3 regions of the Paenarthrobacter sp. NEAU-H11 genome follow, and region 2 is predicted to be linked to each of the others. Evidence: riboswitches for the same ligand, from Rfam matches in the RefSeq annotation. Region 2 holds a riboswitch; each other region holds the start of a gene.
What was found. A riboswitch is a leader RNA that binds a small molecule or an ion and turns the genes downstream of it on or off. The one in region 2 is predicted to bind cyclic di-AMP.
Positions count from the first base shown of each region.

Region 1: another riboswitch for cyclic di-AMP. It lies ahead of ACQ3DC_RS11660 (LysM peptidoglycan-binding domain-containing protein); the one in region 2 lies ahead of ACQ3DC_RS09360 (C40 family peptidase).
Region 3: another riboswitch for cyclic di-AMP. It lies ahead of ACQ3DC_RS18010 (hypothetical protein); the one in region 2 lies ahead of ACQ3DC_RS09360 (C40 family peptidase).

Region 1 is NZ_JBNZGA010000008.1:40,412-46,933, forward strand. It holds gene ACQ3DC_RS11650 (TraR/DksA family transcriptional regulator) at 1-164, opposite strand, end outside; gene ACQ3DC_RS11655 (lytic transglycosylase domain-containing protein) at 185-1,525, opposite strand; cyclic di-AMP (ydaO/yuaA leader) riboswitch at 1,794-1,965, shown strand; gene ACQ3DC_RS11660 (LysM peptidoglycan-binding domain-containing protein) at 1,969-2,802, shown strand; gene ACQ3DC_RS11665 (protein adenylyltransferase SelO) at 2,958-4,433, opposite strand; gene ACQ3DC_RS11670 (ribonuclease Z) at 4,430-5,461, opposite strand; gene ACQ3DC_RS11675 (hypothetical protein) at 5,529-5,711, opposite strand; gene ACQ3DC_RS11680 (phenylacetate--CoA ligase family protein) at 5,931-6,522, opposite strand, start outside.
Region 2 is NZ_JBNZGA010000006.1:27,337-33,858, forward strand. It holds gene ACQ3DC_RS09350 (metal-dependent transcriptional regulator) at 34-726, shown strand; cyclic di-AMP (ydaO/yuaA leader) riboswitch at 870-1,087, shown strand; gene ACQ3DC_RS09355 (M23 family metallopeptidase) at 1,098-1,919, shown strand; cyclic di-AMP (ydaO/yuaA leader) riboswitch at 2,048-2,229, shown strand; gene ACQ3DC_RS09360 (C40 family peptidase) at 2,300-2,971, shown strand; gene ACQ3DC_RS09365 (NlpC/P60 family protein) at 3,131-3,898, shown strand; gene ACQ3DC_RS09370 (HNH endonuclease) at 4,170-4,670, shown strand; gene mobA (molybdenum cofactor guanylyltransferase) at 4,720-5,361, shown strand; gene ACQ3DC_RS09380 (DUF6457 domain-containing protein) at 5,378-5,671, shown strand; gene ACQ3DC_RS09385 (molybdopterin molybdotransferase MoeA) at 5,668-6,522, shown strand, end outside.
Region 3 is NZ_JBNZGA010000017.1:79,443-85,964, forward strand. It holds gene ACQ3DC_RS17995 (winged helix-turn-helix domain-containing protein) at 1-318, opposite strand, end outside; gene ACQ3DC_RS18000 (response regulator transcription factor) at 977-1,717, shown strand; gene ACQ3DC_RS18005 (HAMP domain-containing sensor histidine kinase) at 1,725-3,251, shown strand; cyclic di-AMP (ydaO/yuaA leader) riboswitch at 3,347-3,507, shown strand; gene ACQ3DC_RS18010 (hypothetical protein) at 3,513-4,208, shown strand; gene ACQ3DC_RS18015 (glyoxalase superfamily protein) at 4,224-4,613, opposite strand; gene upp (uracil phosphoribosyltransferase) at 4,674-5,309, opposite strand; gene ACQ3DC_RS18025 (phosphatase PAP2 family protein) at 5,322-6,104, opposite strand; gene ACQ3DC_RS18030 (nucleoside deaminase) at 6,188-6,522, shown strand, end outside.

The sequences.
Region 1 (6,522 bases), on a different contig from region 2:
TCGAAGGCAATGGTGGAACCCTCGGGATCGTGTTCGTCGTCGACGTTCGAATCCTGGCGCGCAGAGTTTGCCGAGGCAATGTCGGCGCGGAGCGCCGGGAGCAGTGCCACCTTCCGCTTCCGCTCCTCCTCGAGGAGGACGCGGAATCTTTCGAAATCAGGCATGGGAAAAGCCTAGCGCGGTGTCAGTACCAATTCCTGGCCACGGAGTGGTTCCAGGCCGAGCAGGGGGAACCGTACCGCTCGCGGATATAGCCAAGGCCCCACTCGATCTGTGTCCGGTAATTGGTCAGCCAATCGCTGCCGGCGCTGGAATACTTGCCCGGCGGCAGCGCCTGCGGGATGCCGTAGGCACCGGAGTACGGGTTGGTGGCCGTTGTCAGCCAGTTCGATTCCTTGGTCCAAAGCCGGGCAAGGCAGAGGAACTGGTCCGATCCCCAGCCATAGGCCCCCAGCCTGCCCGAGGCGTAGCTTTTGGCACCGGCAGGATCGTTGACCGCACCCGCAGGAGCAGAGGGAATTACGACGGCGGGCGGGCTGGGCGGCGCGGCAGGCGCCGGAGCGGGGACAGGCGGAGCAGGATCCGCCGGCGCAGGGTTGCCGGCCGGAGGATTTTCAGGTGCCGGATCGGCAGGAGCCGGACGCACGGGGGCGGGAGCAGCAGATGGCTGCGCCTTTGCCGCCGCGGCGGCTGCGGCAGCCCGTCGTCGTGCCTCTTCTCCGGCCGCGGCCCTTTTCGCCTCCTGCGCTGCTTCATAAGCGGCCAGAGCCGCCTGTCCACGCCGGAATTCACCCTCAACCGCCGCCGTCGTGCCCTTCAGGGACGCCAACTGCTCGGTCAGCTCCCGGTTGCGCTGCTGTTCTTCCGTAAGCTGGCGTGCCATGGCTTCCTGGGCCGATCGGGCCGCCGCAAGCTTTTCCGCCGCCTCGCCGGACAGCCGTTCACGCTCGGCCCGGGCGGCTTTCTCCTGATCGGCCAGTGAAGCCGTGACTTTCCCCGCGGCGGCTGCCTTGTCCACAAGGCCCGCCGTTTTGCCGCCCACCAGATGCACCACGTTGAGCCCGTGGACATTGTTGTTCCCGATCGCATCAAGGGCCACGAAGAACCCCATGTTCGTACCGCCCGTTTTGTAGGACTGGGCGGCCAGGGCTCCGATGTCCTTCCTGTGGCGGATGAGTTCGGCTTTGGCGGTCCCGGCCTGTTCCGCCAGCGACTCCACTCGGGCAGTGGATGCTGCCAACGCGGCATCAGCCGCTGCAGACTCAGCGGCTGACGCCACCGCCGCGTTGCCCAAGGCCTCCGACTGCGCCTGCAGCCCGTCCAACAGGCCTGCGATCATACCGATCTCTTTTTCCGTGCCGGCCTCGGTCAGCTTGGCCCGCTCCACGTCCTCCCACGAGGGGTAGCCACCAGGCGGAACGCCCTCGGCCGCGCCGGCCGGAGTCAGCCAAACGCTGCCGGCGAGGGCGGCGGCCAGCAGTATTCCGGGCAGGCGGTGCCGGGCATTTAGAACGGAACGGGACATAGTTCGGAAGCTTACCGGCTTCAACCTTCACTTCAAGGATGAGGGGCCTGCATCGTTATACAGCAGAGACAAGCCATCGACTTTCCACGGTGAAAGCCTGAGCGTGCGCGCAGTGCCCGCGACCCAGAGTCGATTCGTTTGCATAAACCGAGAGGAGAACCTCGCATGTTACCCAAACGTGACAATCGGCGCCGGGGCGGGTTATGGTCTTAAGGTGTCCCTCCCAGACGGGACATTCCCCTCAGCTTGCCGAGCCCTGCCGCTGAACCGGGAACCATCGCTATCCAGCTGGCAGGGACGGGGGAACCAAGTTTCCACGGCCTCTCAAGAGGCCTTGGGGTTAAGTCGCTGGCACCTCCGTTCCTTTCGGAGTTGCTCCCGGCCGGGTATCTCCAGCCCGAACCCGACAGCTCACCCCGCAGGCATGGGAGAGGCGATCAACTGTGTCAAAAATTTCCACCACCGCCCGTCACCGCGCAACTCCGGCCCGCTCCATCATCCTGGAAGGACTGGCTGTTTCGGCCAAGTCCCAAGCCAGGACCCTGGGCCGTCCGGCGCTCGCCGTCGCAGCCGCATCCGGCATTGCCTTCGGCGTCGGAGCCCCGGCGCACGCCGGTGTGACAGGTCCGGACACCACTGAGACCACTAACATCCAGGCCTCCGCCGCCCCGGCAGCAGCAGTTGCAGCCCCCGCCGCCGCGGCCGGAACCGTCCATACGGTTGTATCCGGCGACACGCTGGGCGCCATCTCGTCCGCCTACGGCGTTGCCCTGAGCGATGTCCTGGCAGCCAACGGGCTTTCAATCTCCGCGGTTATCTACCCCGGCGACCAGATCCAGATCCCGGGTGCAGGCTACGCCCCGGCAGCTCCGGCCGCCGCACCCGCCCCGGCACCCGTCCAGACCGCCGCTGCCACGGCACCGGCGAACACGGGGATGAACCTGTCCTATGCCTCTGCCAGCACCGGCACGGGCACCGGAGCAGCAATTCTCGCCTCGGCTTACAGCCAGGTGGGCGTCGGCCAGGACTGCACCGCGATGGTGGAGAACGCCCTGCGTTCCGTTGGCCTGAGCGTCGGCGACCTGGCTCCCACCCAGTTCTTCCAGTACGGCACTGTTGTGGGTTCCCCCGCTCCCGGTGACCTCGTGATCACGGCCGGCCACGTGGGCGTTTACGCCGGCGACGGCCAGGTTGTCAGCGGCGGCGTGAACGGTTACAGCACCGAAGTCCACTCCATCAGCTGGCTGAGCGGCGCTTCCTTCGTCCGCGTAGCGTAACCAACGGCGACGGGGCAGTCCGCTCGCAGCGGGGCAGGCCCATCCAGCAGACAGGGGCGGCAGCCGGATTTACCGGCTGCCGCCCCTGTTCCGTCTCACGTTCCCTGCCTCATTGCGCCGCGGGTCTTCCACGCTTTCCCTGGTCCCGCAAAGGGCTAGGTGCCGCAGAAGGTCCGGTATTTGCCGAAGTCCTCCGGCGGTCCTTCCGTGTAGCGTTCCAGCCCCGGACGCTCCTGGAACGGGGACCGGACAACCTCAAGGAGGCGGTTAAACGGGTCAAGATCGCCCTCGGTGGCAGCGGCCAGTGCTTCCTCCACCAGGTGGTTCCTGGGGATGTACGCGGGGTTCACGCTGTCCATGAGTTCGGCGTCGGGCTTCAGCGCGGCCCAGCGTCCGGCCCAGGCATCGAAAGTCCCCAGGTCCAGCACCATGCCGCGGGCAGGCCTGGAGTTGCCCCGGGCGGCCTGTCCAAGGTTCCGGAAGAATTGCGTGTAGTCAACGGGTCCGTCCTTCAGCAGGCCGATCACGCCATCCACAAGGTCCGAGGCTTCGTCACGTTCCGGGCCTGCCGCAGGGCCGGCAGGCACGCCGAGCTTGGCCTTCATGCCCTCGAACCAGGCATCACTGTACCGGCCGCGGAACGTGCCTAGGGCCTCCACCGCGGGGCCGACAGCCTGTTCCTGGTCTTCGTTGAAGAGCGGCAGCATGGCCTCAGCGAGCCGGGCCAGGTTCCACTCGGCTACCACGGGCTGGTTCGCGTAGGCATAGCGGCCGCCTACATCGATGGAGCTATACACGGCGGCGGGATCAAACGCGTCCATGAATGCGCAGGGCCCGTAGTCGATGGTTTCCCCGGAGATGGTCATGTTGTCCGTGTTCATGACCCCGTGCACGAAGCCCACCAGCATCCACTTGGCCACGAGCTCCGCCTGGGCGGCGACCACTGCTTCAAACAGCGCCAGGTAGGGCTGTTCGGACCGGGCTGCAGCCGGATAGTGCCTGCTGATGGCGTGGTCCGCCAGCCGGCGCAGCAGGTCCATGTTCTCCGTGGCCCGGGCGTATTGGAAGCTGCCCACGCGGAGGTGGCTGCTGGCCACACGGGCCAGGACGGCGCCCGGCAGCATCGTGTCCCGGCGCACCGGCCGCCCGGTGGCTACGACGGCCAGGGCCCGCGTGGTGGGAATGTTCAGGGCGTGCATGGCCTCGCTCACAAGGTACTCCCGCAGCATCGGGCCGATGACGGCCCGGCCGTCGCCCGCGCGGGCGAAAGGTGTACGGCCGGAACCCTTCAGGTGCACATCCCGCAAGCGCCCGCCGTCGGCAACTATTTCGCCCAGCAGCAGCGCGCGGCCGTCGCCGAGCAGCGGTGAGTAGCCACCGAACTGGTGCCCGGCGTACGCCTGGGCTACGGGGGTCGCACCCGGGGGGAGGTAGTTGCCCAGCAGGAGGCGCACGCCTTCCGGCGTCCGCAGGTAGTCGGGTGCCAGCCCCAGCTCGGTCGCCAGCGCGTCGTTAAGGACCAAGAGTTCAGGCTCCGGCGCTTCCTCCGCCTGCCACGGAACGGCCAGCTCCGCCAGTTCACGGGCAAAGCGGCCCTCGAAGACGACAGTTGATTCTGCTGCAGCAGTCATGGGTTAACCCTATCGCCGTCGCTTGTCCGGCCGTTGATGAGCTCATCGGTGACCTCCCCGGCTCGAGGAATGGCATGGCCTGGCAGAGCGGTCCGTTCAGGTGCAGTGGACCGTTCCGGTGCCGTGACGCCATGCCCCGGCCAGCGGCGCCGCCGGGGCATGGGGACGCGTTGCAGGTCCTGCGCGGCGATGACGTCAGTATCCGCCGCACGGGCCCTGGCCTGGACCGCGAGCGGCGCGGCGTCCTCGCCGTACCGTGAGGAGAAGTGCGTCAGCACGAGGGTTCGGGCGGCTGCCCCCGCTGCCAGTTCCCCTGCCTGCCCGGCGGTGAGGTGACGGTACTGGCGCGCCAGCCCGCCGTCGTCATCGCTGAAGGTGGACTCCGCAACGAGGAGGTCGACGCCGTCGGCCAGCTCCTCGGCGCCCTCGCAGGGCGCCGTGTCCATTACGAAAGCGAAGCGCTGGCCGGGCCGCGGAATGCTGACATCATCGAGGCGGACGCCCGCAAGGCTGCCTTCATGCTGCAGGCGCCCGATCGCGGGGCCCGATATTCCTGCCGCGGCAAGGCGTTCAGGCAGCAGCGTGCGGCCGTCCGGTTCCACCAGCCGGTAGCCGTAGGTCTCAATGCGGTGCTTCAGCGGCCGGACGTCAAGGCCTTCGGCCACCGTCCCGCTTCCGCCGTGGGGGCGAAGCCTGAGGTCGATTCCCGGTGAACTGACAGACACGAGGGCGCGCACCACGTCTTCCCCGGATAACGGGTAGTGAAGATGGATAGGGTGCGCCACCCCGTCCAGGGCCATCCGCGACAACACCCCCGGCAGGCCAAAACAATGGTCTCCGTGGACGTGGGTGAGGCAAATGCGGGTTATCTGGCTCGTCGGGATCCCCGCGTGGATCATTTGGCGCTGCGTTCCCTCGCCCGGGTCAAAGAGGAAACCTTCCCCGTCCCACCGGAGCAGGTAGCCATTGTGGTTCCTGGTCCGGGTGGGGACCTGGGAGGCCGTACCGAGGATGGTGAGGTCGCGCATGGCGGTGGGTGCCAAAAAGCAGGCTCCGGAGGAGTCCGGGACCTGCTTTTGTGGTTGCCGGGTCGGCTTAGCGCCGCCGGAGCATTCCCATGATTTTGCCGGTCACGCCACCGGTCCGGGCTCCTGCGGGGCCCGTCGTGCCGGGTGCCCGGCCCGTGGCATTCAGTCCGGTCCGGCGCGTTGTTCCGGGGGTCCCGGTCCTGCCGGAGAATCGTCCAGCGGCATTCCTGATCATGCTTCCCAAGTTCATGTGAAACTCCTTCAGTGTTGATCCTGCCAACCGATATTCATCAGCCTGCTTATGATTTTAGCGTAGTTTGGCTGCAACTAGGGGAAGCAGCAGAAGTTCCCCCTGCATTTGGCTCGATCAGCGCAGGAGCCCCGATCCGTTCTGCTGGCTGGCCGACGTCCGGTAAGGGACACCATTGCCGAACAGTTCACCGGAAGCGTCCAGGTCCGTTCCGACGGCTCACGGCCTGAGCCGGCGGACGAAGGGCGCCTTGCCCAACGGTGTCCGCTCCAGCTGGTCCACCACGGACACAGAGACCGGGGTTCCCGCGGCGCCGGCTGCTGCGAGGGCTTCGGCCACCGAAGCCTGGATGCCTGCTGTTGTGTTTCCCGCCGTCAGTCCTGCAACGAGGACCCGCAGTCCCGTGCGTTCCTGGACCACCTGCCAGCCGGCGGCGGCTGGCAGGTCCAGGACGTGGTGGAACACGATGGGGTGGACGCTGACAAGGCCTGCCCTGCCTGGCAGCTCAAGCACGTCCTCCAACCTGCCTTCGATATCCTCCATGCGGATGAACGAGCGGCCACAGGGGCATCCGCGCTGCCCCAACGTGACGCTGTCCGACAGCTCATAGCGGATCAGCGGCAATGTCCGCGAGAACAGGACCGTGACCAAAAGCTTCGCGCCTGTTGACCCGGGCGGTACCGGGACGCCCTCCTTGTCCACTGGTTCGACAATGAGCAGGTCCTCGTAGACATGCCGGTTCCGGTAGACGCACGGTGAAGCGATGCCGGCCGTCTCAGTGGCGGCGTAGACATCGAACGGTGCACTGCCC
Region 2 (6,522 bases):
ACGCAAGGTACTGCGCTCGAGGAGCTGAGCTGGATGACGGATCTGATCGACACTACGGAGATGTACCTTCGGACCATCTTGGAGCTTGAGGAAGAAAACATCGTTGCCCTCCGGGCCCGGATCGCGGAGCGGCTGCGCCACTCCGGGCCCACTGTGTCGCAGACCATCGGCAGGATGGAACGGGACGGCCTGGTGGTTGTCTCCGGAGATCGGCACCTTGAACTCACGGAGGTGGGCCGGAAGCGCGCCACCGAAGTCATGCGGAAGCACAGGTTGGCGGAGCGGCTCCTGGCCGATGTCATCGGGCTGGACTGGGCCTACGTCCATGACGAAGCCTGCCGCTGGGAGCACGTCATGAGCGAACGGGTGGAACGGCGCATTTACGAAATGCTGAACCATCCCACTGAGTCCCCGTATGGCAATCCCATCCCGGGATTGGCGGCCCTCGGGGGCGAGGCGCAGGCCGCTGCGGACGCGGCGGTCAGCCTGCTTGAGGCCATGAAGACCTACGGCCCGACGTCTGAGGTGACAGTCAGCCGCCTGGCAGAGCCGATCCAGGTGGAACCCGAGTTGTTGGTCCAGCTTGATGAAGGCGGAATCCGGCCCGGTGCCTCGGTCTCGCTGGAGCGGGTGGGGGAGTACATTTCGGTCCGCGTCCCGGGCATCGAAGGGGCCCTGGAGCTGCCGCCGGAAGTCGCGGCGCACGTCTTCGTGGCCGTACGCTAGGGACCGCTGGAGGCCTCCCGGCTACCCCAACGGGTGCCGGTTACGCAAAGATAACGGAATTGTTACTTTGGGACTTTTGCCCCTATAGTTAAACCCAAGCGTTGATACTAAAGCGTTACCTGATCTGGAGCCGAGCTCTGCCAGCGGATCAGGTGCACGAGTCATTACTGGCAGAGGCGGGGGAACCACAAACGGCAGCCGGGGGACTGCCTTGGGGTGAAGTCCGTCAGCAGCAAGCCTCTTCCAGTGAAGGATCCTCCGTGGATACCTCTGTGCCGAAGCTTGCTTACGGCGGACCGGGTCTTTGAACTCTCTGACCCGAATCCGACAGCTAACTTCGCAGGCTTTCCAGAGAGGAACCCTTCTTGTCCATGCAGACCCCCAGGGGACGCCGCCGCGCAGCGGTGCCCGCTTCGACGCCGCGGGTTGTTGAAGTCATCACCACGGAACGCCCCCGCGATCCCCACCGTGATGCGCGCCGCCGTCGTGGTCCCTTCCGCCAAGTCACCGAGTTCGCTGCTGCGAGCGGAATCGGCCAGAAGGCCGGAATCGCACTCGCAGCCACAGGCCTGGTGCTGACCGTGACGGTGCCGGCCACCAGCCCCGTGATGGCCACCGACGCTCCCGGTGTTACTCCGATGGCAGCCTCAGCCGTCACGCCGCAGCCGCAGATCTCAGCCGAGGCCGGTGCCCAGATCGATTTCAGCCGTTCCGCCGTGGTCACCCAGGCGGATCCGGACGGCAAGCTCAAGCAGCTTCTCAGTGCCCAGTCCGCCGGCTCGGTGTCACGTGCTGCCTCGGCAGGAAGCCTCGGCGCTCCACTGGCCACGCTGACCACAGCGTCCCCCTTCGGCTACCGCGTCAGCCCGATCACCGGTGGCTCAGGCGACTTCCACCGCGGCCAGGACTATGTGGCCCAGTGCGGTACGTCGGTCTTCGCTGCCGCCACCGGTACCGTGACCTTCGTGGGCTGGCACCAGTTCGGCGGCGGAAACCGCGTTGTGGTGGACCACGGCAACGGCCTGGAAACCACGTACAACCACCTCTCCTCCTTCAGCGTGAGGGAGGGGCAGACCGTCTCGCGCGGGGACGTAATTGCCCTTAGCGGGACCACGGGCGCCTCCACGGGCTGCCACCTCCACTTCGAGGTGCAGGTCAACGGCGAAGTGGTCGATCCGACTGGCTGGCTGTAGTCAAGTGACGGTGAACTATCAGATGATCGTGACTTGCCGTGACCTGAATGTGACATTCACTCAAAACTGCTGTACCGTCTAACTCGCGTCAACTTTTCCGAAGTTGACGCTCTTGTGCGGATTGCCTAACTCTGCCACCGCTCAAGGTCCGTTCGCATTTCATCGTCTGGCAGGGGCGGGGGAACCAATTTTGGTCTTGGCTTTGGCTAAGACCTTGGGGTTAAGTCGCAAAACTTCCTTGGAAGCAGCGCGGCCGGGTGACTCCCATCCGAATCCGACAGCTCACCTCGCAGGCATTGGGAGAGGCTACCTTCGTGTCTTCACGCAATAATTCTGCGCGCCACCGTGCGCAAACGGTTCGTACCAACCCCTTGGACACTATGTCCAAGGCTGTTAGTGCCAATGCCGGGACAGTAGGTCGCCAGGCTGCCGTTATCGCCGCAGCTTCCGGTCTTATCCTCAGCATGGGCCTGCCCGCCAACGCAGCGGACACCACCGCTGGTGTTTCCGCTTCCACCGAGTCCGGCTCCGCGCAGGCTGCCCTGGCAGTCACCGCAGCCCCCACGGCCACCGTGTCGTTCGAGCGGCCCGTGGTCAAGACCACTGCCGCCCCGAAGCCGGAGCGGGTGCGCCCACAGTCCACCGCCACGGAAACGGGCGCAGCGTCGAGTTCGGAGTCTGCAGCGGACAAGCTGGCCAAGACTGTCTCTTCCGCTTCCACCTCAGGCATTGCTGCCATCGCCTACACGGGCATTGGCAGCCCCTACGTCTGGGGCGGCACCAGCCCGGTCACCGGATGGGACTGCTCCGGCTTCACCCAGTGGGTTTACGCCCAGGCCGGCATCAGCATCCCCCGCGTCAACGCCTGGACTGCCATGACCCCCACCTCCACCCCGCAGCCCGGCGACCTGGTCATGCAGAACGGCGGAGCGCACGTCGGCATCTACGTCGGCAACGGCATGATGGTCAGCGCGCTCAACCCCTCCCAGGGCACGCTGCTCCACGCCGTAGCCGCCACCGGCACCTCTTCGTTCTTCACCATCAGCAAATAGTTCTTGGACCCTCGGGTCCAAGAACTATTTCTTTGCTCCACCACGCTTTCCGCTAACACCACATCCCCGTTCGGGGCGTGCCGGCGTACCCCCAAGATGCCGGCGCGTCCACATCCCTTGGTGCCCACAACGGCCTGAGGAAAACGAAAGAGAGAACTGATGACTACTCGTGCTACCGCACGGCATCGCGCCGAGGTCACCAAAACCAGCTCAATCGCCATCATCGCCAAGGCTGTCGGCGAGAACGCCGGCGGCGTAGGCCGCCAGGCCGCTGTCATCGCCGCCGCTTCCGGCCTGGTACTGACCAGCGGCATCGCGGCGAACGCTGCCGACTCCAACGTCCAGCGCGACTCCGCTCCGGCTTCCACCCTGGAAGTTGAATCCGCCGTCGAAGCCCCCATCTCCGCGGCCTCCACGATCAACATCACCTTCGAAAAGCCCGCCGTCACCACCACGCCGGCCCCGGTTATCGAAGAACCCGCACCTGTCGAGGTCCAGGAGGCCGAGCCGGCCCCCGTCGCCCAGCCTGCTGCTCCCAAGGTCACCGCCAAGGTTTCCACGGCCTCGGCCCCTGCCGCCGCTCCCACTGCTTCCGCCAGCGGCAAGGGTGCAGCCATCCTGTCGGCTGCATACGCCCAGCTGGGTGTTATGCAGGACTGCACCATGCTGGTCACGAACTCCCTGGCAGCAGTGGGGATCAACTTCCACGACTGGCCTGCAGGCTACCTCTCCCTGGGTCGCACCGTCAGCGCTGCCGAGGCGCAGCCCGGCGACCTGATCTACTACGCTGACGGCGGTGCCGGCATGGCACACATCGCTGTCTACGCAGGCAACGGCCAGGCCGTCCACGGTGGCTACAACGGAAACCAGACGGTGGTCTTCAGCGCCAACGTCGGCTCCGGCCCCGTGTTCATCCGAGTGAACTGACCCGCCAGTTCCGGCGGTCCAGCCAGGACTCAAAAGAACCCTTGCCCTCACGGCAAGGGTTCTTTCCTTTTAACTGCGGGTTAACTGCCGGCTGCTCCAGCCGTTCAGTATGCGCCGCCTGACTGGATCGACACGACCGTTCAGGGAAAGGGCGATTAGCCGATCGCGCGCTTCTATGTTTACTCTTGTGGTGTCGATCCATAGCCCGGACATGCCGAGGGCAGCCGGCCCTCGTGCCCCTGGACGGGTGCGGCCGTGAAGAGGTACGTGCATGCGCACTCTCGTTCTGAATGCTGGGTATGAGCCCCTGGCGGTGATCACTTTCCGCCGGGCGCTGGTGCTTGTGCTCACGGGCAAGGCCAGCGTGGTTGCCGAAGGCGATGATCCCGTGGTGGGACCGCAGGAAATCCTGGGCCGTCCCTCGGTGATTCTCCTGAACCGTTACATCCGGCCGAGGTACAACCAGGCCACTGCTGTCAGCCGCCGCGGAGTGCTCAGGCGCGACGGCCACAGATGCGCGTACTGCGGTAAAGCGGCCCACACCATCGACCACGTCCACCCCAAGTCCCGGGGCGGCGAGGACTCCTGGGAGAACCTGGTGGCGGCCTGCCTGCGCTGCAACAACGTCAAGGGCGACCATACGCCGGCGGAAATGGGCTGGAAACTGCGTTTCGTCCCGGAGCCACCGCATGGAACCATCTGGCAGATCAAGGAACTTGAGAAGCCCACTCCAGCCTGGGATCCGTTCCTTCTGCCGGAGCGGGCCGCCTGACCGGAACCTTCGGCACGCCCGCAGCGCCGCCGATGGCTAGGCTGGGGGCATGGAACAGAAGCGGCTGGACTTCAATGCAGTGATCCTGGCCGGCGGCCGGTCTTCCCGGTTGGGCGGGGTGCCGAAACAGGGCTTGGTTTTCCATCATGACACCCTCCTCCAGCGCGCCCTGGCCGCTGCAGCGGATGCTGCGCGGACGGCGGTGGTGGGCCCGGACGCCGGACATTCTGTCCCCGGGGTGCTTTTCTGCCGGGAAGAGCCGGAGTTCGCGGGGCCGGCAGCTGCCATCTCCGCCGGACTTGACGCCTTGGCCCGGGACGGACACGAGGCGGAGTTCACTTTGGTGCTGGCGTGTGACATGCCGCTGGTCCGGGACGCAGTGGAGGCACTGGTGGCGGCCATGGTTTCGACGAACGCAGACGGCGCCATGGCACGCGCGGAAGACGGCCGGCTCCAGCCTCTGGCCGGTTTTTACCGCACGGCTGCGTTAAAAACCTCGGCGGCACAGCTCTCGTCCCGTGGCGCCCTTATTAACGGCTCCGTGCGCTCCCTCCTTGCTAGTCTGGAGGTGCAGCCTGTCACCGTCCCTGCAGGTTCCACGGCAGACGTGGACACCTGGGATGATGCCGCCGCACTAGGGATTGCCGCCGGCAACCAGGACAAAGGCCAGGACCGGCGCAGCCGCAGTTAAATAGGGAGGCACGTTCGTGAAAAGCCAGGATGAAACGCTGGAGGAGTGGTGCAGGTCCCTCCTCCAGGCCTATGAACTGGAGGACGTCCAGGTGGACGTCAACGCCATCCTTGCCTTGGCCGGTGTGGCCGCCCACTCGGTGGTCCGTCCGGCCGCGCCCCTGACGACGTTTATTGCCGGGTATGCCGCCGGCCTGGCGTCCGGCTCGGGCCGGGCACCCAATGCTGCTTCCATGGAGTCCGCCCTGGCCGTGGCCCGTTCCCTGGCTGCCGACTACGATGCTGAAGCCGCCGGGGCTCCCGGCGAATGACGAAGGAGTCCCAGCAAGCAGCGGATGCTCCCGGGGGCGGGCAGCCGAGGCACCTCGACCATACGTGGGAAGAAGCCCGGCGGGCAGCTTTCGACGCCGGCACTCCAATCCCCGCCGGCCCTGTTCCCCTGGAGCTGGCCCTCGGACGCAGGCTGGACCAGGACATTGTGGCCCTGCAGGTGATGCCCCACTATGCGTCATCGGCGATGGACGGCTGGGCCGTTAATGGCACGGGGCCGTGGATCCTGGTGGATGCAGGTTTGCCGCTGGCTCCGCACCAGGCCAGTCCCATTGCCACGGGGGGACTCATACCGCCCGGGGCGAAGGCGGTGCTGCGCAGCGAAAGCGCCCGCCTGGACAAAGACGAAGACGGGCTGCCCGTCCTGGTGACCGGCGGCACTGCCCGCCCTGGCGAGCCCCGTGCAGGCCAGCATGTCAGGAAAGCAGGGGAGGAGGCCTCGGAAGGGGACATCCTGGTCAAGGCCGGCGTGGTGCTGAACCCTGCGCACCTGGCCCTCGCAGCCCTGGCCGGTTATGACGAACTTGTGGTCCAGGGAAAGCCCCTGGTCCGGCTGCTGCTGACCGGTTCTGAAGTGGTTGGGAGCGGCCTGCCGGTTCCGGGGCAGGTGCGTGACACCTTCGGCCCGCAGCTACCGGCCGTGGTGGGCATGCTGGGCGGGCTGCCGGGCGGACAGCAACGGATCGGCGATTCGTACGCTGAATGGCTGGCGGCACTGGAGGACGTGGTCCCCGGGGTGCCGGGCGCGCCGGACCTGCCGGCCGACGTCGTCATCACCACAGGCGGAACCGGAAAGTCCGGCACCGACCACCTTCGCCGGGCCGTGCGGGAG
Region 3 (6,522 bases), on a different contig from region 2:
TTCCTCGTCGATGCCCATGTAGAGCACGAATCCGCGGGCGACGTTGTCATTGGCGACAGGCCGGACAGCAGCCGGACCGGCCACTACGGGAGTGGGGGCCGTCATCGGTGCCGCCTCGGCAGGCTGGACGGCACGGAGCTGCCCGTAGGAATTGGGGTTATAGCCCTGGGGCGCGTAGCCCTGGGCGGGAAAGTTGCTTCCGGAAGCAGAGGGAGCAAGGGCAGGGCGGGGGCCGAAGCCGGGGCGGAGGCCGGTCTGCTGGCCCGCCTTGGCGGCGTTACGGACAGAGATGTGGACGTATCCGGATGCAACTGACATAAGTGCTTACCTCAATGTGAATGGCCGTCATCACGGCCCGAATGCTGGGTTTCCCCACATTGCGAACTGGGGAGGGGCGCCCGACGCTGGGCTGGGGGCGAATGCCTAAGAACTTCGGAGGGTGGGAAGGTCAGGCGTGCATTCGACAACAGCGCATGTCGGCAGCAGCGGATGTGCTGGGCCAATATTCTGCGTCTGCAGGTGCTGTTGAGTTCTTGTTCACATTGGAAGTGTGCAGCGTAACAATGCCAACTTGCAAGTAACAATGGACGCGATCGTCCGCATAATGAGACGAACTGGGCTAATGTGCCGCAAATCACGATTCTGGCGGAGCCATAAAAATAACGCTTGTTATCCCTTGGAGGCGTCCGATTCCGCCCCTAGGCAGAATTTTGTTCGACAGCATGGTGCTTCCGGTCGAAAATATTCAAGACTGGGACTGATAGGGAAATCCCACTCACCGCCTTGTTGGCGTGTCCAGCCGCCCGCGTTTTCGGACAAGAAATTTTCCCGGAAAACTGCCGCGCGACGGCAATCCCGCAGCAGCGGCCACGCAGGAGCACCGCATTTCCGGCATCCAGCTCGCTAGGCTGGGATTCACAGCTTGGTCACAGGAATGCCATAGCCGGGCTTAAACCAATAATCGGAAAGTTGTCCCATGGCCACGTCGCACTCCATGACAAACAACCTCCCCAAACTCACCCATCCGGACGGCTCCCCCATCAGGGCCCTCGTCGTGGATGACGAACCCAGCCTCTCTGAACTCATGAGCATGGGGCTGCGCATGGCGGGCTGGTCCGTGGCAGTAGCTGCCGACGGCCCGGAAGCGGTGAAGCTGGCCAAGGACTTCCGCCCCGACGTCCTGGTCCTGGATGTCATGATTCCAGGGTTCGACGGCGTCGAGGTCCTGAACAGGATCCGCGCTTTCGCACCCGAGGTTCCCGCGCTTTTCCTGACCGCCAAAGACGCGGTCCAGGACAGGATCGTGGGCCTCGCTGCCGGCGGCGACGACTATGTGACCAAACCCTTCAGCATGGAGGAAGTCCTGCTGCGGCTGCACCGGCTGGTCCAGCGCTCCGGAGTTGCCGCCATGGACACTGCGGAACTGGTAGTGGGAGACCTTGTGCTCAACGTCGACACCCGGGAGGTGACCCGCGCGGGCGAGGAGCTCCAGCTGACGGCCACCCAGTTCGAGCTGCTGCGCTACCTCATGGAGAACCCAAAGCGCGTCATCAGCAAGGCCCAGATCCTGGACCGGGTGTGGAACTACGACTTCGGCGGGCAGGCAAACATCGTGGAACTCTACATCTCCTACCTGCGCAAGAAAGTGGACGCCGTGCACCCGCCCATGATCCACACCGTGCGGGGCGCCGGGTACGTCATCAAGCCGGCGGAGTAGGCGCGCCATGACCTCCGTGCACACCGCGGAGCCGCAGCCCCGGCGCTGGCTCAAACCCGCCACCTGGCACTTGCGCACACGCCTTATCCTGCTGGCCATGGCGCTGTTGATCGCCATCTGCGGTGCGGTGGGCGTAGCCAGCTACGCCTCGATGGACTCCTTCCTCACCCGCCAGCTGGACGAGCAGCTGAGCCAGGCCGCAGCCCGCTCCAACGATCCCGGCCGGCCTCCCTCCGGCGGCTTCAACGGCAGGGACCCCCTGGATTCCCGCGGACAAAGCGTGGGAACACTGAACGCCCGCATCCTCAACGGCCAGGTCAACAGCGCCGGCTTCCTGGCCCCGGACACTACGCGCTCTGCGCTGTCCTCCGAGGACAAGCAGGTCCTGCTCGCACTGGCCACCGATGCCCGGCCCGTTGACCGCACGCTCTCAAACGGTGACTACCGGCTGATTGCGGTCAAGACCAGTTTCGGTGACGTCCTGGTCACAGGGCTCCCCCTGGCCGCCAAGGAGAGCACGCTGACGTCCCTGGTGTGGACCTTCGTGTTCGTCTCGCTGGGCGGGTTGCTCCTGATCGGGCTGGTGGGCACGGTCCTGATCCGCCGCACCATGAAGCCCCTTGAACAGCTCTCCGAGGTGGCCACCCGGGTTTCGCAGCTGCCCCTGGACGCCGGCGAGGTGGCACTTGCCGTTCGCGTCCCGCCGTCGAACTCCAACCCTGGAACTGAGGTGGGCAGCGTGGGGCACGCGCTGAACCTCATGCTGGACAACGTTGCGAATGCGCTGCAGGCGCGGCAGAAGAGCGAGACCAAGGTCCGGCAGTTCGTGGCTGACGCCTCCCATGAGCTGCGCACGCCGCTGACCGCCATCCGCGGCTACACCGAACTGATGAGAATGACGGAAAACTTCACTCCGGACGGGGAGAAGTCGCTGGCACGGGTGCAAAGCCAGTCGGAACGGATGACCGCTTTGGTGGAGGATCTCCTACTGCTCGCGCGGCTCGACGAGGGCCAGCCGCTGAAGCTTGCCGAGGTGGACCTGACCCAGCTGGTGGTGGAAGGCGTCAGCGATGAGAAGGTCATGGCGCCAGGGCACACCTGGCGGCTGGAGCTCCCCGACGAGCCGGTGGTGGTGAACGGGGATCCGTCCCAGCTGCGGCAGGTGCTGATGAACCTGCTCTCCAACGCCCGCAAGCACACCCCTCCGGGAACCACGGTGGTAACGGGGGTGGAGAAAACGCCGGAGGGCGCCGCAGTGGTGACCGTAACGGACGACGGCGGCGGCATACCGCCGGAGTTCGTGGACCAGGTCTTCGCCCGGTTTGCCCGCGCAGACGCGGCACGTGCGGGGACCAGCGCGCCCGGCGCGTCCGCCGCTGAAGGAACCAGCGGTTTGGGCTTGTCCATCGTCGAGTCCATTGTTGAGGCCCACGGCGGACGGGTAACGGTGACGTCGCAACCCGGCCGCACGCAGTTCGCCCTGCGGCTACCCCTCATGCGGGGAATGGCACAAGGCGGCGCGCCGTCATCGTGACCTCCGTTACCAAAATGTGACTTATGCGCTGAACTCCTGTACCGTCGAATGGGTGCGGTCCCCGTTCGGGCCGCATATCCCGGGTTGACGCCAAGCTCTGCCACTTCCCGGATTCCTCTTGAACAACGGCAGAGGCGGGGGACCCACCGTCCCGGGCACTGACTGCCCTTGGGGTTAAGCCTGCACGTGTTTTTTCCGTGCGGCCGGATGCCCTCATCCGAACCCGACAGCTAACTCCGCAGGTGTGAGAGGCGATCTATTATGTCCAAGTTCCTTGTAAAACCACGCCCGAATTCAGGCACGGATGCACGCTCCACGCGTGCAGCAGGCAAATTCCCCTCCGTCGGCCGGCGCGCCGGACTGCTGGCAGCATCCTGCGCCCTCCTTGTTGGAGTTGGCGCTGCGGGCCAGGCCACCGACACGGGTGCCCGCGTGGCAGCCACCGGGGCGCAGGCTTCGGAGTCCCATTCCAAGCTGAGCATGGAGCAGAGCGAAATCCGGGCCAACCCTGCGCCTGAGCCCGCAGCCGAGCAGATCAACGTTGTCCCGCAGGCAGCCGAACCTGCTCCCGTTGCCGAGCCCGCACCGGCTCCGGCGCCGGAACCCGCTCCGGCCCCGGCACCCGAGCCCGCACCCGTCGTCGCGGTTAATGATCCCGCAGGCGCCCAGGCGTACGCCGCAGGCCAGCTGGCTTCCTATGGCTGGGCTCCGGACCAGATGCAGTGCCTGCAGACCCTCTGGACCAAGGAATCGGACTGGACCACCACGGCCACCAACCCGAGCAGCGGCGCCTACGGCATCGTCCAGTCCCTGCCGGCTGAGAAGATGGCCAGCGCCGGAGCCGACTACCTCACCAACTACCGCACGCAGATTAACTGGGGCCTGAACTACATCCAGGAGCGCTACCAGTCGCCGTGTGGTGCACTGAACTTCCACTTGTCGAACAACTGGTACTAGGCGGGATGCAGTAACCTACTTCTGCTGCTCCCCCGCGTCCCGGCCGGGGATGTACTGGACGGCCCACCGGTTCCCGTCCGGATCAGCGAAGTACACAAAATGGCCCCAGTCCTGTACGTCCACTTCGCTCACGTCCACCCCGTTGCCCTTCAGGTGCTCGTAGGCAGCCTGGATGTCGCTGACCACGAGCTGGAGGTTGGAGCCGGTACCCGGAGGCGCGTCCGTGAGCCCTTCCCCGATGCAGATGGAGCAGGCTGAGCCGGGAGGGGTCAGCTGGACAAAGCGGATGGATTCCGTGGGCCGCTGATCGAAATCGGCATTGAACCCCACCTTGTTGACGTAGAAATCCTTGGCCCGGTCCACGTCGGACACAGGGACAAACACCAGTTCCAGTTTCCAGTCCATCCGCACAGGCTAGCCCTGCGGCCGGGAACAGGAAAGGCCTGGCTTTAGCCTGCGATGTCCTTAGCCTGCGATGCCGTACAGCCGGTCGCCTGCGTCGCCGAGGCCGGGAACGATGTAGGACTTCTCGTTGAGCCTTTCGTCGATGGAGGCCAGCACGATGGTGACGTTGGCGCCGGAGAGTTCTTCCTCCAGCTTCGCCAGTCCCTCCGGAGCGGCAAGCAGGCAGATGCAGGTGACATCAGAGGCGCCGCGCTTGAACAGGAACTTGATGGCTTCGCGCAGCGTCCCGCCGGTGGCCAGCATGGGGTCCAGAACGAAGATCTGCCGGTCGGTAAGGTCCTCAGGCAGGCGCTCGGCGTACGTGATGATGTCCAGGGTTTCCTCGTCACGGGCCATGCCGAGGAAGCCCACTTCAGCTGTGGGGACGAGCTTGGTCATGCCCTCGAGCATTCCAAGGCCCGCGCGCAGGATGGGCACCACCAGCGGGGTGGGCTTGGTGAACGCCGTGCCCACGGTGGTGCTGACGGGCGTTTCGATGGTGACGGGCTCGGTGCGGACCTCGCGCGTTGCCTCGTAGGCGAGGAGCGTCACCAGCTCCTCCGTCAGCTGCCGGAAGACCGGGGACGGAGTGTTTTTGTCGCGGAGGACAGTGAGCTTATGGGCGACCAGCGGGTGGTCCACAACGAGAGTGCGCATTGGTCAAAACTATCACCCGGCCGCCGGCCCCCTCCCCGGCCGTTCGCCGCTGGCCTCCGGCTCCCCGGTGTGGTCCTCGCGGAGGACGGGGTGTTCAAACGTGGGCGCAGGGCCCGCGTGCTCGCGGCGGCGTATCAGGTGGAACAGCCGGTGGGCGAGGATCACCATGGACACCCACGCAAGGCCAAGGAACCAGCCGGCCATCACATCGGTCAACCAATGGTGTCCCAGGAAAACCCTGCTCAGGCCCATGGCGATGATGAAGATGGCTCCGGCCGTTATCGCGGCGATCCTAGCCCACAGGATTTGGAACTGGAGGCACATCAGATAGACCAGGACGCCTATCACCACTGTTGTGTTCAGCGTGTGTCCGCTGGGGAAGGACGGTGTGGTTTCATAGGGGGGCACCGCCTCCGAATGGTCCGGGCGGGTCCTGCCGACCAGTCGCTTGCCGAGGGTGGTTGCAGTTGTGGAAACGAGGGCAGCGCCGCCCACCAGGACGATGGGCCGCCACGTCCTGCTCAGTAATGTCAGCCACGCGGTGAGGATGCTGGCGAGAATGGGCATGCCGATCCCCCCGCCCACGTTGGTAAAGCCGGTGGCGAAGGCGTCCACCTCGGGATTCCGCAGCGACTGGGAGTATTCCAGCGCGGGAATATCCAGGCTGGCCAGCCCCTCCTCGTCCACTACATTCGCGTATACCTCCGCACCGAGCAGGGCCAAGGTGACCACCAGTGTTCCGCCGATGATCAGGGTCAGCCACAAGGCGGCATAGGGCTTGATCCACTTGTCCATGCGGTCTCGGACGGTGCTCACTGTGCCTCCCGGCGTCTGGGGCGTCACGGGCTCGGGTTATCCCACGAAACTATCATTGAGCCATGGTCTCCGCAGATAAAAAACACGACGCGTGGATGGGCCTTGCCCTGGCCGAGGCCCGCCGCGCCCTTGCTACGGAGGATGTGCCGATTGGTGCGGTGGTCATAGGGCCCGACGGCGCCGTGCTGGGTTCCGGCCGGAACCAGCGGGAGGAGCTTGGTGATCCCACCGCCCACGCCGAGATGGTTGCCATCCGGGAGGCGGCAGAACGGTTGCGCCAGCTTTCAGTGCTCGACGGCGGCAGCGGGGACGGCTGGCGGCTCGCCGACTGCACGCTGGTGGTGACCCTGGAGCCCTGCGCCATGTGCGCCGGCGCCGTTGTCCTGGCCCGGATTCC